2 regions of the Cellvibrio fibrivorans genome follow, and region 1 is predicted to be linked to the other one. Evidence: predicted binding sites of a transcription regulator. Region 1 holds the regulator's gene; the other holds the start of a gene.
The links. The regulator FNR, encoded in region 1, switches genes on or off when oxygen is low (the NO sensors DNR and NnrR bind a similar motif). The targets are predictions, from matches to a motif close to TTGATNNNNATCAA.
Positions count from the first base shown of each region.

Region 2: the regulator FNR is predicted to act here: its motif matches at 3,857-3,870, upstream of J2X05_RS15665 (GbsR/MarR family transcriptional regulator).

Region 1 covers NZ_JAVDVX010000002.1:30,390-36,528, forward strand. Annotated here, with positions in the region: gene J2X05_RS05020 (BolA family protein) at 68-391, shown strand; gene trhO (oxygen-dependent tRNA uridine(34) hydroxylase TrhO) at 497-1,519, shown strand; gene J2X05_RS05030 (hypothetical protein) at 1,585-1,923, shown strand; gene J2X05_RS05035 (hypothetical protein) at 2,022-2,540, opposite strand; gene J2X05_RS05040 (SirB2 family protein) at 2,785-3,162, opposite strand; gene J2X05_RS05045 (DUF4202 domain-containing protein) at 3,234-3,827, opposite strand; gene fnr (fumarate/nitrate reduction transcriptional regulator Fnr) at 3,848-4,606, opposite strand; gene J2X05_RS05055 (acyl-[ACP]--phospholipid O-acyltransferase) at 4,758-6,139, opposite strand, start outside.
Region 2 covers NZ_JAVDVX010000006.1:57,954-64,092, forward strand. Annotated here, with positions in the region: gene J2X05_RS15635 (TIGR03643 family protein) at 1-81, shown strand, start outside; gene J2X05_RS15640 (class I SAM-dependent methyltransferase) at 99-1,307, opposite strand; gene J2X05_RS15645 (hypothetical protein) at 1,300-2,169, opposite strand; gene J2X05_RS15650 (thiol-disulfide oxidoreductase DCC family protein) at 2,237-2,683, opposite strand; gene J2X05_RS15655 (hypothetical protein) at 2,668-3,120, opposite strand; gene J2X05_RS15660 (CsbD family protein) at 3,456-3,623, opposite strand; gene J2X05_RS15665 (GbsR/MarR family transcriptional regulator) at 3,925-4,491, shown strand; gene J2X05_RS15670 (cytochrome ubiquinol oxidase subunit I) at 4,517-5,884, shown strand; gene J2X05_RS15675 (cytochrome d ubiquinol oxidase subunit II) at 5,895-6,139, shown strand, end outside.

The DNA of each region.
Region 1 (6,139 bases):
CCATTTGGATAGCCATCGTCTATCCCTGTGTGATGTTGTTATTGCTTTGCGAAAAAGGGTGAATCCTATGAATCCTGTTGAAAGTCGTATCTACACCAAGCTGAGTGGCGGGTTCCAACCTGTACATCTGGAAGTTATCAACGAAAGTTACATGCATTCGGTGCCGCCCGGGTCGGAAACCCATTTTAAAGTGGTATTGGCGTCCGCGCAGTTTGCGGGCAAGCGGCAAGTGCAGCGTCATCAGGCAATTTATGCTTGCCTTGCCGGAGAGCTGCAATCCGGAGTCCATGCCTTGGCGCTGCACACCTTTAGTCCAGAGGAGTGGCAGGCCAGCAGCCAGGTTCCAGCATCTCCCCAATGCCTGGGGGGCAGGAAACACGACCCACAATAAGTGCTGGTTGTGCAAAAACTAAACGCCTATAATGCGCGCCCTGCGCAATCCTGCTTGCCCTTGAATACTTCGATCTGATTACTGCTAACCCGTTAAGTGATGTTTATGAGCCAAATTGTCGTTGCCGCCCTGTATAAGTTCGTTAAATTGCCTGATTACGAAACCCTGGTGCCCCGCTTGAAAGACCTTTGTGAGCAGTTGGGAATCAAGGGAACCTTGCTGTTGGCAGAGGAGGGTATTAATGGAACTGTATCCGGCTCGCGTGCAGGCATTGATAGTTTGATTGCATTTTTACGCGCCGATGGCCGCTTTGATAACCTGAGTTACAAAGAATCTTTTTACGATGAGCAGCCTTTTTACCGCATGAAGGTTAAGCTCAAAAAAGAAATCGTCACCATGGGTGTTAACGGCATAGATCCGCAACAAATTGTGGGTACCTATGTTAAACCCCGCGATTGGAACGCGCTGATTAGCGATCCTGAAGTGCTGGTGATCGATACTCGTAATTCTTACGAGTATGAGATAGGGACTTTTGAGCGCGCTATTGATCCAAAAACCGAAACCTTCCGGGAGTTTCCTGCTTACGTTGCAGAAAACCTTGATCCTGCCAAACACAAAAAAGTGGCGATGTTTTGCACCGGTGGCATTCGTTGTGAAAAATCCACTGCCTATTTAAAAGAGCAGGGCTTTAATGAGGTGTATCACCTGGAGGGCGGGATTCTTAAATATTTGGAGGAGGTCCCGGAAGAAGAAAGTTTGTGGCGTGGCGAATGTTTTGTATTTGATAATCGCGTGGCCGTTAATCATAAACTTGAAAAAGGTGTTTACGACCAATGCCATGGCTGCCGTTATCCCATCACTGAAGAAGACAAAAACTCTGCACATTACATGTTGGGTGTCTGCTGCCCGCGCTGCTTTGACAAGTTGACGCCAGAGCAAACCACACGTTTTGCCGAACGCCAGAAACAAATCGAATTGGCCAAGCAGCGCAATCAAGCCCACATAGGTGTTCTGCCCCCGGAGCGTCAGTTGCGTCGCGCCCAAAAGCTGGAGCATCGCGAGGAGCAGCGTCGGTTGTCGTTAAAAGCAGTGGGCGAAACAAAGCGCCCATCATCAAATAGTATTTAGCTATTTTGTCACACAATTACTTTATGCTTTAATGCCGTTTCCGTTAATAAATACTTGTGGTATCTATGAATTTTGACGATTGGACAGCCGACATGGCTACAGGCACGGCAACCCATGCCAGCGGATTCACTATTCGTATTGAAGGTAATCCAAAAGATCCTTCCGAGGTGTATCCCGGTAAGTTTCCGGAAGGGATGAGCTTTGTTGATCAGGCGCGCCTGCTACGTTCTGGATTGGAGTTTCTGGCGAAGGCAGGTGGCAGTGCACCTAAATCCTGGCAATCCAGCCCGGTGCAGGATGCAAAAACAGAAGCTATCAAAGCGCGCGAAGAGTTGGCCAAACGTTTTGCTGATCGGCCCGATAAACCTCAGCGTTCAGTGCTGTCGTTGAAAAAGAATTCTTGAGCTTGAAATTGTATCCATATAATTTGAATCCCATAAAAAAACCGGCGTATCAAAACGCCGGTTTTTTTACGGAAGCGAAATGGCGATTGGTTGGTAACTCAAAGTAACCCGCGTCTTTGCAGTTCCAAATAATGTGCATCAACCAGCTTGAATAAATCATCAAATTTTTGTGCTGCCGGTGCGGTCACCAACTCCAGGCTTTCAACTTCGACTTTGGGGCGCTTCATAATTTTTTCCAGCTCGGCAGCAGTGCCGGTCATTGCAGAGATGATTTTATCGGTGCTGTCTTTATCACGGAAAATTCTACCCTGCTCAGTCAGCTGCAAATAGTTGTCGCATTCTTGCAGCCAGTCTTTGCGTTGCATAATAAAGTGGCGAATATTCTTGGCACCGCCGCGATGAGCTGTGGGGAGTTGTTTGTCGCGATAGGCTTGCAGGCTTTTGCGCCCCTGTAACAAAAAATCAAGACCAGTCGATTTGCAGTATTTGGCATTCAGATAACTGGCAAATTTTATATTGTTGGCAGCTTCTGCCTTGGTGCGTTTGCAGGCTTCATCGCAACTGAAACCGAATTGCGATAGCGACAGCAGGGCGATGGTTAGTAGGATTTTTTTCATAGCAGGCTCACCGATTATTAAAGTTATATGAAAGCTGAACAACTGGACTGTGATATAAATCACTTTTTAAAAAACGTCAAGTATTGTAAATAAAATTAAGCCTGAATATAGCTATTAGCTTTAAGCCTAGGAGTTCACTGCGAAATTGCAAACGTTGAAGAATCAATTTTTTGGGGCGGGTCAAAGCGGGCAAACAAAAGGCAGCGCTCGGCTGCCTTGGGTAACAACGAATCAGGCTGTGTAGTTAGCTAAAAAAGCCCAGCGGGTTTCTACTGATTGCAACGCTGACGATATAAGCGAATACGATTAATGCGCTCACCCAGAGTAGTTTGCGCGCATTAGGATTAGGCACTTTGAATGCGGCAATACCCAGACCGATATAAGCGACCAAACCAATAATTTTAGCCATCAACCAAGTCTGGCTTCCGGGCGACATGCTCAGGTGTACTGCCAGCACTATCCCGCTTACCAATAAAATGGTGCTGATGATATGTGGCAATATTTTTACCCATTTTTTGCTAAGCATGCTGGAGTTCATAAACAACCAGATGCCGCGTACGAAAAAAGCCAGCAGCGATAACACAACAAAAGTTAGATGAAGATGTTTAAGAGCTAGATACACGGTATGTTCCTTTTTATCAATGTGGGATTGCTGTTGTGGATGTTGGATAGTTATTAAACGCTAAATCGCGATCAGCTTGCACTTAACGCCTTGCCGACCAGACCCAGCATGGATTCGGATAAAGGTAGCTTTAGGGCGGCAGCGTGGCCTTTTTCTGACATTTTGTTCCAGGTTTTGCGAATAATATCGATGAGTTTTTCTTCATCGTGCTTGCTTGCAAAATCTTCCAGATAGAATTCAATAAACACCAGGCAGATGACATCTTCTAGCGCCTGTACTTCATCGTCGCGTTTCAAGCTGCGTTTCAGCAGTAGATCTTTCACCCGCGCAATCATGCTTTCGTCATACCCATGTTCTGCCATGATGTCGCCGGCAATTTCGCCGTGTAGCTGCGCCAGATCCAGCCGCCATTTTTTATAGCCGCTCCTATCCATAGGGTAATCGCTACGCGGGCTTTTCCAGCGGCATATGTGCTGGCTGCGTGTTGCTAGTTGCAATGCTTCTGACGGGGCTGCACAGAATTTATGTAATTGTGCGCTCATGCGCTGGGCGTAAATCCATTCTTTGGCAACGGCTTTGCCATCCACTATTTCAGTATTTGGGTCTTGTAAATTTGCCGCATCAAATGCAGCGAGGGTTTTTTCCAGTCGGTTTTGGTCGGTCATCGATGGTTGCTCGTTATGTTCTAGTTTTCGGTGTCGCCATTGGCGATATTGCGTAGCTGTTCCATGTTTTTAATGAGAATTTCTTTTTTATCCACAGTGATGACATCCTGTTTTTGCAAACGGGTGAAAATGCGGCTGACAGTTTCTATGGTCAACCCTAAATAGTTGCCGATATCAGTACGCGACATGGGTAAACGAAAGGCATTAGCCGATAATTGGCGGCGGCTATTGCGGCTGGAGATACTTAGCAACAGCGCGGCAATCCGCTCTTCTGCACTGCTTTTGCTAAGCAACGTAATAACTTGCTGATCCTGGGTAATCTCGCGGCTCATAAGTTGGAAGAAATGGCGCTGCAGGTTGGGAATTTGCAGGCTTAATTCTTCCATACGATTAAACGGGATTTCGCATACTGATGCTGTTTCCAGTGCAACTACGGAGTTGGTATAGCGGTTGTCGGCAATGCCATCCATCCCCACAACTTCGCCCGGTAAATAGAACCCGGTGACTTGTTCTTCGCCATTGTCACTGAGAGTCATGGCTTTTACCGCCCCTGAGCGAATGGCATACACAGAGTCAAAGGGGTCGTTGGCACGATACAAATAATCCCCTTTTTGCAGCGGTTTACCGCGTTGAATGATGTTGTTGAGTCGATCAATATCCTCTATATGCAAACTGATAGGCAGGCAGATGGTATTCAATCGGCAGTTGCCGCAGCTCACTTTTTTATCGTGAGGACAACTGGAATCCTGTGTTTTTACAATGGTTTGGTTGACGGTCATGGCGCGGGAACCTCAAGGGAACGGTTACCCCTGATAGGATTTGTGCAGGGATGGCTTGATAACGTGATTGTTGCAGCTTTGGTTGGGGCGGTAAATAGTTGATTTTGAATGTGTGCTTGAGCGATTGTTCGCCCAAGCACACCAATAGTAATTACGCTGTGGTCTCGGTAGCTGCCGCTGTACCTACCTCACTCCACTCCCTCGCCATCTTCTTCGCCAAACTGAAATCCGTTTTGCCTGAGCCTAATAATGGCATTGCTTCTACTTGCATCCAGTCTCCGGGAATCGCGAGCGCATTTAGACCTTGCTGCAATACTTCAGTGCGAACTTCATCTTTTGCCACTTCGGCGTTGGTGATGGCGATCAAGCGTTCACCTTTTTTGGCATCATCAATCGCAACTACAATCACATCGATAGCATCGTTGTTGATGGCCTTTTTCAATGCACTTTCAACGAGAGTGAGGCTGACCATCTCGCCACCGATTTTAGCAAAGCGCGAGTAGCGATCCTGAATAAACAAGAAGCCGTCTTCGTCAATCACACCTTTATCGCCCGTTACATACCAGCGCATATCCTGTATTTCTTTAATAGCACTGGCCGTTTTTTCTGGATTGTTTAAATAGCCAACCATCACTTGCGCACCACCAATTAAAATCATGCCTGCTTCACCGGTGGGCAATTCCTTAAATGTAACCGGATCAACAATCATACAACTGGAGCCGGGCAGGGGCATGCCCACGGAACCGGGTCGGTTGCCTGCTTGCACTTGCCAGTAATGGGTATCGATTTTATCGGGCAGATTGACGCTAGCGACGGGGGTGGTTTCGGTTGCGCCATACCCTTCATAAATCGACAAATTAAATTTCAGATTAAATGCGGTGCGCACTTCTTCTTGCAGTTTTTCTGCACCAGCAACCACCAAACGCAAACTCTCTAACATGAGTGGATGGATTTTGTGGTTGCGACAATATAAACGCAGGAAAGTAGATGTACCGAATAAAACGGTTACACGATTTTGTGCGATGGCTTTGGCGCTGCCCAATGCATCCGTCGGGTCAGCGTGACATACCATAGGTACAGCCTCGAGCAGCGGCATAAACTGTGTCACTGTTAGACCAAATGCGTGGAACAGCGGTAGGTTTGCCATTACTACATCTTTTTCTTCTACGTTTAATACATCGGTAATTTGTTTAACGTTGGCGATAATATTTTTGTGGCTAATCTGTACACCTTTGGGAATACCTTCGCTACCACTGGAAAATAAAATAACGGCGATATCATTTGCTTTTTGTTTCCGCGCCCAGAGTGTTTTTAACACAAATGCAGGTAGTATTTTGATCAATAATAAACGGGCAATTTTTTCGGCGGTAGAAATGCTGCCTGCAAAATCTTCCATCGCAACCACATTGACGCCTTGCAATAAACTGTGCGCAGGAATGCCTTTGTCCTCCAGTTTTTTCAAAAAGCGTGCAGAGGTAAATACGGTTTTTATATTTGCTTGCGTAAGTGCCGATGCAAAAGCACTTTGACTTG
Region 2 (6,139 bases), on a different contig from region 1:
AGCGGACGAAAAACCAAACATCTACAGCTGCGCTCGCCTGAGATTAATCGCGGCTACTGCCCGACGCAATACAAACGCTAACGCAACCCTCGACGCAGCTAGTTCTGCAGCAGTGTTTCCAAACAATGCTCTTCAATTCCGTAAAACGTTTTGATCGCTGCAATCTGCTGTAATACTTCTGCATTATCACGCACGGTTTTCCGCTTCTGCGCGAGGATCATTTTGTTTTTGCTGGTATGTTCGAGCGAAATAAATTCAAACACTTTGGTGTCATAGCCATTGGCTTCCAGCAATAACGCGCGCAAGCCATCGGTCAGCATTTCTGCCTCTTGCCCCAAATGAATGCCGTGTTGCAATACAGGCGCAAGCAACGCGGGGCTTTTTAATTGCGGACGGATTTGTTTGTGGCAGCAAGGCGAGCACATAATAATCTCGGCACCGGTGCGAATCCCCATATTGAGCGCGTAGTCGGTAGCTGTATCGCAGGCGTGTAAAGCGATCATAATATTGATGTTCTGCGCGGAGAAATGTTGTACATCACCCTGCTCGAATTTAATGCCAGTCAGCGATAATTTTTGCGCAGTTTGATTGCATAAATCCACCAAACCTTGTCGCAATTCCACACCAGTTACTTGTGTTTTTACACCCACATTGGCCGTCAGATAATCGTGCACCGCAAAGGTCAGATAGGCTTTTCCCGATCCAAAATCGGCGATATGCAATTCTTCGCGCTTATCAAGTCCAGTTTGCTGGATTGCGGTAGAAAGCACCTCAATGAATTTATTAATCTGCTTCCACTTGCGCGACATAGCCGGAATGATCTGTCTACTCGCATCTGTAATTCCCAGCTCACGCAGATAAGGGCGATCTTGCTCCACATAGCGCAGCTTATTGCGATTGTGCGCCAACTCAGGCGGCACAGCCCTGCTATCGCCGGTCGGTGCTGAATTTTTGTTGCGGTTTTTATTGATCAACACTTTGCCTTTTTTGCTAAAACTCAGTTGGGTTTCCCATTCGTCGCTAATCATGTGGGCATTGTGGAACTCACTACCGAGCCACTGTCGCAACTGCACAATCGCCGCTTCGATAGCCAAATTTTTAGTCACATGGTTGGTGCGATACTCGTACAAAAACGATAGAAGTTGCTGGTCTCTAATCTGCACCGGGCGAATCGTGATGCGATTTAAATCCACCTCTGCGCCCTTGTATTTGGATAACACCAGGCGCTGCAGGGCACCGGCAGTAAATGCCTGCTGACAATCATTCAAGAACTTTTCGGCATCAACTGAAACCTCACCGTTAATCATAAGTTATCTCTTTGCGTAAACTAGTCACTGCGCATCTATGTAGCGTTAAATTTTCCTGCAATCTAGTAAAAAATAATGATGTATCCTTAAAGAAACTTAAAGGCAATATTTTATAAAATTGCAGCGCTTGCTCAACATGCTTAACATGCTTAACGCCAACATGCTCTGCCAATTTAAAGGCTTGAATACCAAGCTCAATCCTCTCCACCTTAGAAGAAAAATCAAAAAACTGTAATCCTCCACCCTTACCAAAATAGGAAAACTCAATGCAGGGCTTCATTGCCAGACATTTAACCAATGGCCAATCAAATTCCTTTATGGCATCAGCGACAGCAGGAGCAACAATCGTTTCTTGCTCCCACAGAAAAAAAGCTGAAAATAATTTTAATCGCTGTCCGTAATCAAAATGATTACCACTTCGTTGCGAGCTGTGGCACTCGTTAAGTATTTGCAATAATTCAGAGGGGATTATCTCACTGGAGGAAATAGCATCTCCATAGAGCTTGCTAAAATGATATATAGCGTAGGCTTCCGCACAGACTCTTCTATTGATATCTCTAAATGCATTCGCAAAAGCACTCAGCAATTGCATTTTATCGCGCATTTTCGTGAAGTTGAAACAATATTGAAGTGCTAAAAACCGCCCTATTCGCATTCCTTTTGAGAAATAGCCGCTAGCCCAAAGTGCTCCATGTGCAGCAATTAATGGAAATACGTTTCTACCACCTGAATCTTCATATAAGTGATAATAGACAGACGCGCGCTGAGGTAGATCATTCAAATCTCCTGCGAGGAGATAGCCTTTAGCGCGAATCCGCTCATACTCGGCTCGTAAAAATTCAATATTGTGCACAATATCCATATTCGCCCCTAACTTAAATATCATTCAATAAAACTACCACGATAGCTGTTATTTATTAGAAATAATCCTACAAAAAACGTCGTTCATGATCAGGGTTTGCCAAAAGGCAATATTCATATTTCCCAAATAATTCGTAGCGATTCAATGCTATGCGGTCATAGCACCAATCGCGCACTTTCTGCGGGAGAATTTTTGCAATACCAAGCAAAGGCCAAGGCAACGGCAATTGCCGTACTATTTCAAGAAATGCATCACTTTTAGCGATCGCTTGATCGCCTTGCACGAGCAGCATCGTTTCAAACCGATCAAGTGGGTAACCGAACCATTGCAAAATTGCCTGTCCTTGCTCAGATTGTACTGAGCAAAGCGTAAAGCGGTGCTGTTTGTCGAAGCGAATAATAAAGCGACTCCAGCGATTACATAATTTGCATACCGCATCAAACAGTATTATTTGATCGCCAGGATTTACAGCAGGAGGATATTTGGCTTCCAACACCATCACTTCTGTTTCCATTTGCGATCCCACCACCACAACATACACAATGGCGGCACAATTGCGCCAACAGCAGCGAGATCTACCCACAAGTGTATCCACACACCGCGCTGCAGAGAGAAATAAATATCTTGCGGCGCCCACAACAAAATACCAGCCCCCAACCACAGCCAGATTGCAGCGCAGCGGTAACGATTGGCAAAATACACTAGCGCGAAGAGAAATAGGGAAAATGCCTGCAGGGTCGCGCCGAACAGTGCCATCCACCAACTATGCAGCGCCATAACTTCTTTTTGATCAACAGGAAAACCGAACGCCACCAAAACGCGCCGGTGATAATCTGCAAACAACGGCGAATCCACCAGCCAAGTCATACCCACCGCACAGGCCAAATGCCCTAGGGCAATCAGATACAGCCAAATCACCAACCAAGGGCGAACCGCGTTGGCATCCCACATTTTCCTGCACCTCTATTTGATCGACATCAAATACTTCTGTAATTTCAGAATATACTGAAAATTCAAAAAATCCAACATATTTACAAAATAGAACCGGAGCGATGCCATAGAATCACATAGCACATTCAGGAGAAATGCCTTAGATACAAAAAGAGGCAGAAGCGTGTTGCACAAAAACTACTCGTGTGACTTGCTCGATAAAAAGATATTGATGTAATTAAAGCGAGATTGAATGAAAGAGGTTAAAACACAGCAGAACACAAATGGGATGCAGAGACTAACGCAATCCATTGCGTCGGGATGAACAAAGTTTTCCATCACTTTTGGTGGAGCATTTACTTGTGATTATCTTTCAAATCACCGATCCCTTTTTGGACTTTGCCTTCAACTTGTTTGGCGATGCCCTTGGCTTGCTGTTTTTCGCTGCCAATAACTTCACCGGTTTTTTGCTGCACTTTACCTGCAGCCTGCTTCACTGAGCCTTTTACTTGATCTTTGTTCATGATGATTATCTCTCTATGAATTAAGTTCAATACGGGAGCCATAGATAACAAGCAACTCCCCTTTTTATCCCCTTATCGACCTCTAGCTTAAATAGCTAATGTGATCGAGTCCGGGATACAACAATCCCACTATAGAAAGAAAAACACCCCGGTTCGGTGCGGCAACAAACATAAAAAAGGGATTCAACACCCCTGGAAGCAAAGCATCCGCAAGAACTAAAAACAGGCAAAGCTTGACCAGAATCAAATAATTCTGTAATTTCAGTAAATACTGAAATTACAGAATATCCGGAAGACCTATATGACGACTCCCCTTACCCCCATGATCCAATCCTGCATCCTTCACTTTGGCGAAATGGGCAGCCGCTGGGGGATCAACCGCACAGTCGGGCAGATGTATGCCCTGTTAGTCTTGAGCAAAGAGCCGTTGTGCGCCGATGACATCACCGAAGCACTCGGCATTTCCCGCTCTAACGTGAGCATGGGATTAAAGGAATTAATGTCTTGGGAGCTGGTTAAGCTGCAACACCGGCCGGGCGAGCGCAAAGAATTTTATTCAGCACCGGGCGATGTGTGGGACATTGCCAAGACCCTGATTGAGCAGCGTCGCAAACGTGAAATTGACCCAACGTTATCAACGCTGCGCAACTTGTTGATTGATACCCCCGCTAACGCCGAAGAAGAATATGCGCAGCAGCGCATGCGCGAAATGCACGAATTAATTGAAATGCTCACGCTCTGGACACAGGAAATCCAGCGACTCGATTCCGCCCAGCTCGGCAAATTACTCAAGCTCGGCAGCAGCATCGGAAAAGTATTGGATATGAAAGACCGTTTATTGGGCAGCAAAAAAGAATCAACGAAGTGACCGTTTCATCATCGAGGTAACCGACATGCTCGAAACACTCATGCTTTCACGCATACAATTCGCGGCTAATATTTCGTTCCATATTTTATTTCCTTCTATTTCCATCGCACTCTGCTGGTTTTTATTTTATTTCAAGGTTCGCTACAACCGCAGCGGCGACGAAGTCTGGATGCGCGCCTATCGCTTTTGGGTAAAAGTATTTGCATTAACGTTTGCACTGGGCGTGGTCAGCGGCATCACCATGAGTTTCCAATTCGGCACCAATTGGCCGGGCTATATGGAAACCGTGGGTAATATTGCGGGGCCATTGCTTGGCTATGAAGTGCTGACGGCATTTTTTCTGGAAGCGACTTTTTTAGGCATTATGTTGTTCGGAATTAATAAAGTATCCAACCGAGTGCACACACTCGCGACTTTTTTGGTGGCATTCGGCACCAGCATGTCGGCCTTCTGGATTATTGCATTGAATTCGTGGATGCAAACTCCCACCGGTTTTGAAATGCGCCAGGTCGGCGACACCATGAAAGCCTTTCCGCTGGATTGGTGGGCAATTATTTTTAATCCGTCCATGCCCTATCGTTTAGCACACATGTTGATTGCATCGGGTTTAACTGCAGCATTTTTAATTGCCGGTATCTCTGCGTATCGCATATTAAAAGATGACCACAAACCGGCACCACGTCTTGCGCTCAAGAATGCCACTATCGCTGCTGCGTTTTTAATTCCTCTGCAAATATTTTTAGGGGATATGCACGGGCTTAACACTTTGCATCACCAACCCGCAAAAATTGCAGCGATGGAAGCGGTATGGCATACCGAGAAAAATGTGCCCTTGGTGTTATTTGCCATTCCAGATAAAGAAACCCAAAGCAATAAATACGCGATTCAAATCCCCAACATGGCAAGTATTATTTTAACGCACACCAGTGATGGCGAACTCAAAGGGTTGAATGAATTCCCCGATGCACATCCACCCGTTGGACCGCTGTTTTATGGCTTCCGCATCATGGTAGGTGTGGGCATGCTGATGCTGTTAGTCTCATGGATTGGCTGCTGGCAAATTTATCGCCGCAATGAAATATCGCCGCTGATGCTAAAAGTATTTGTCGGCATGACATTCTCCGGCTGGATTGCGACGCTGGCAGGTTGGTACGTCACCGAGATCGGCCGCCAACCCTGGTTAGTGACTGGCGTATTGAAAACCGTTGATGCCGTTACCACAACACCCGCGAGCAATGTCGGCACCTCCCTGGCGATTTATTTAACGCTCTATGTTGTGTTGCTGATTGCCTATATCCGCACCTTGTTTGTGATGGCAAGAAAAGCCGTGCTAGTAGATCGCCCTGAAGAAATTGACACCCTGCAAGAAAAACTCGTCGAAGAAAATTTGTGAGGAATGAATCATGACTGATATCAGCACTTTATCTGGCGAGGCGTTTTGGTTACCCGTTATTTTTATTGGTTTGATGGGGCTCGCATTTTTTATTTACGCAATTCTCGATGGCTACGATCTTGGTGTCGGCATTTTATTACCAAAAGATTCCGAGGCGCAGCGCGATACCATGATCGCCAGTATCGGCCCTTTTTGGGACGCCAATGAAACCTGGCTGGTGTTAGGCATAGGCATTTTATTAATTGCGTTTCCGTT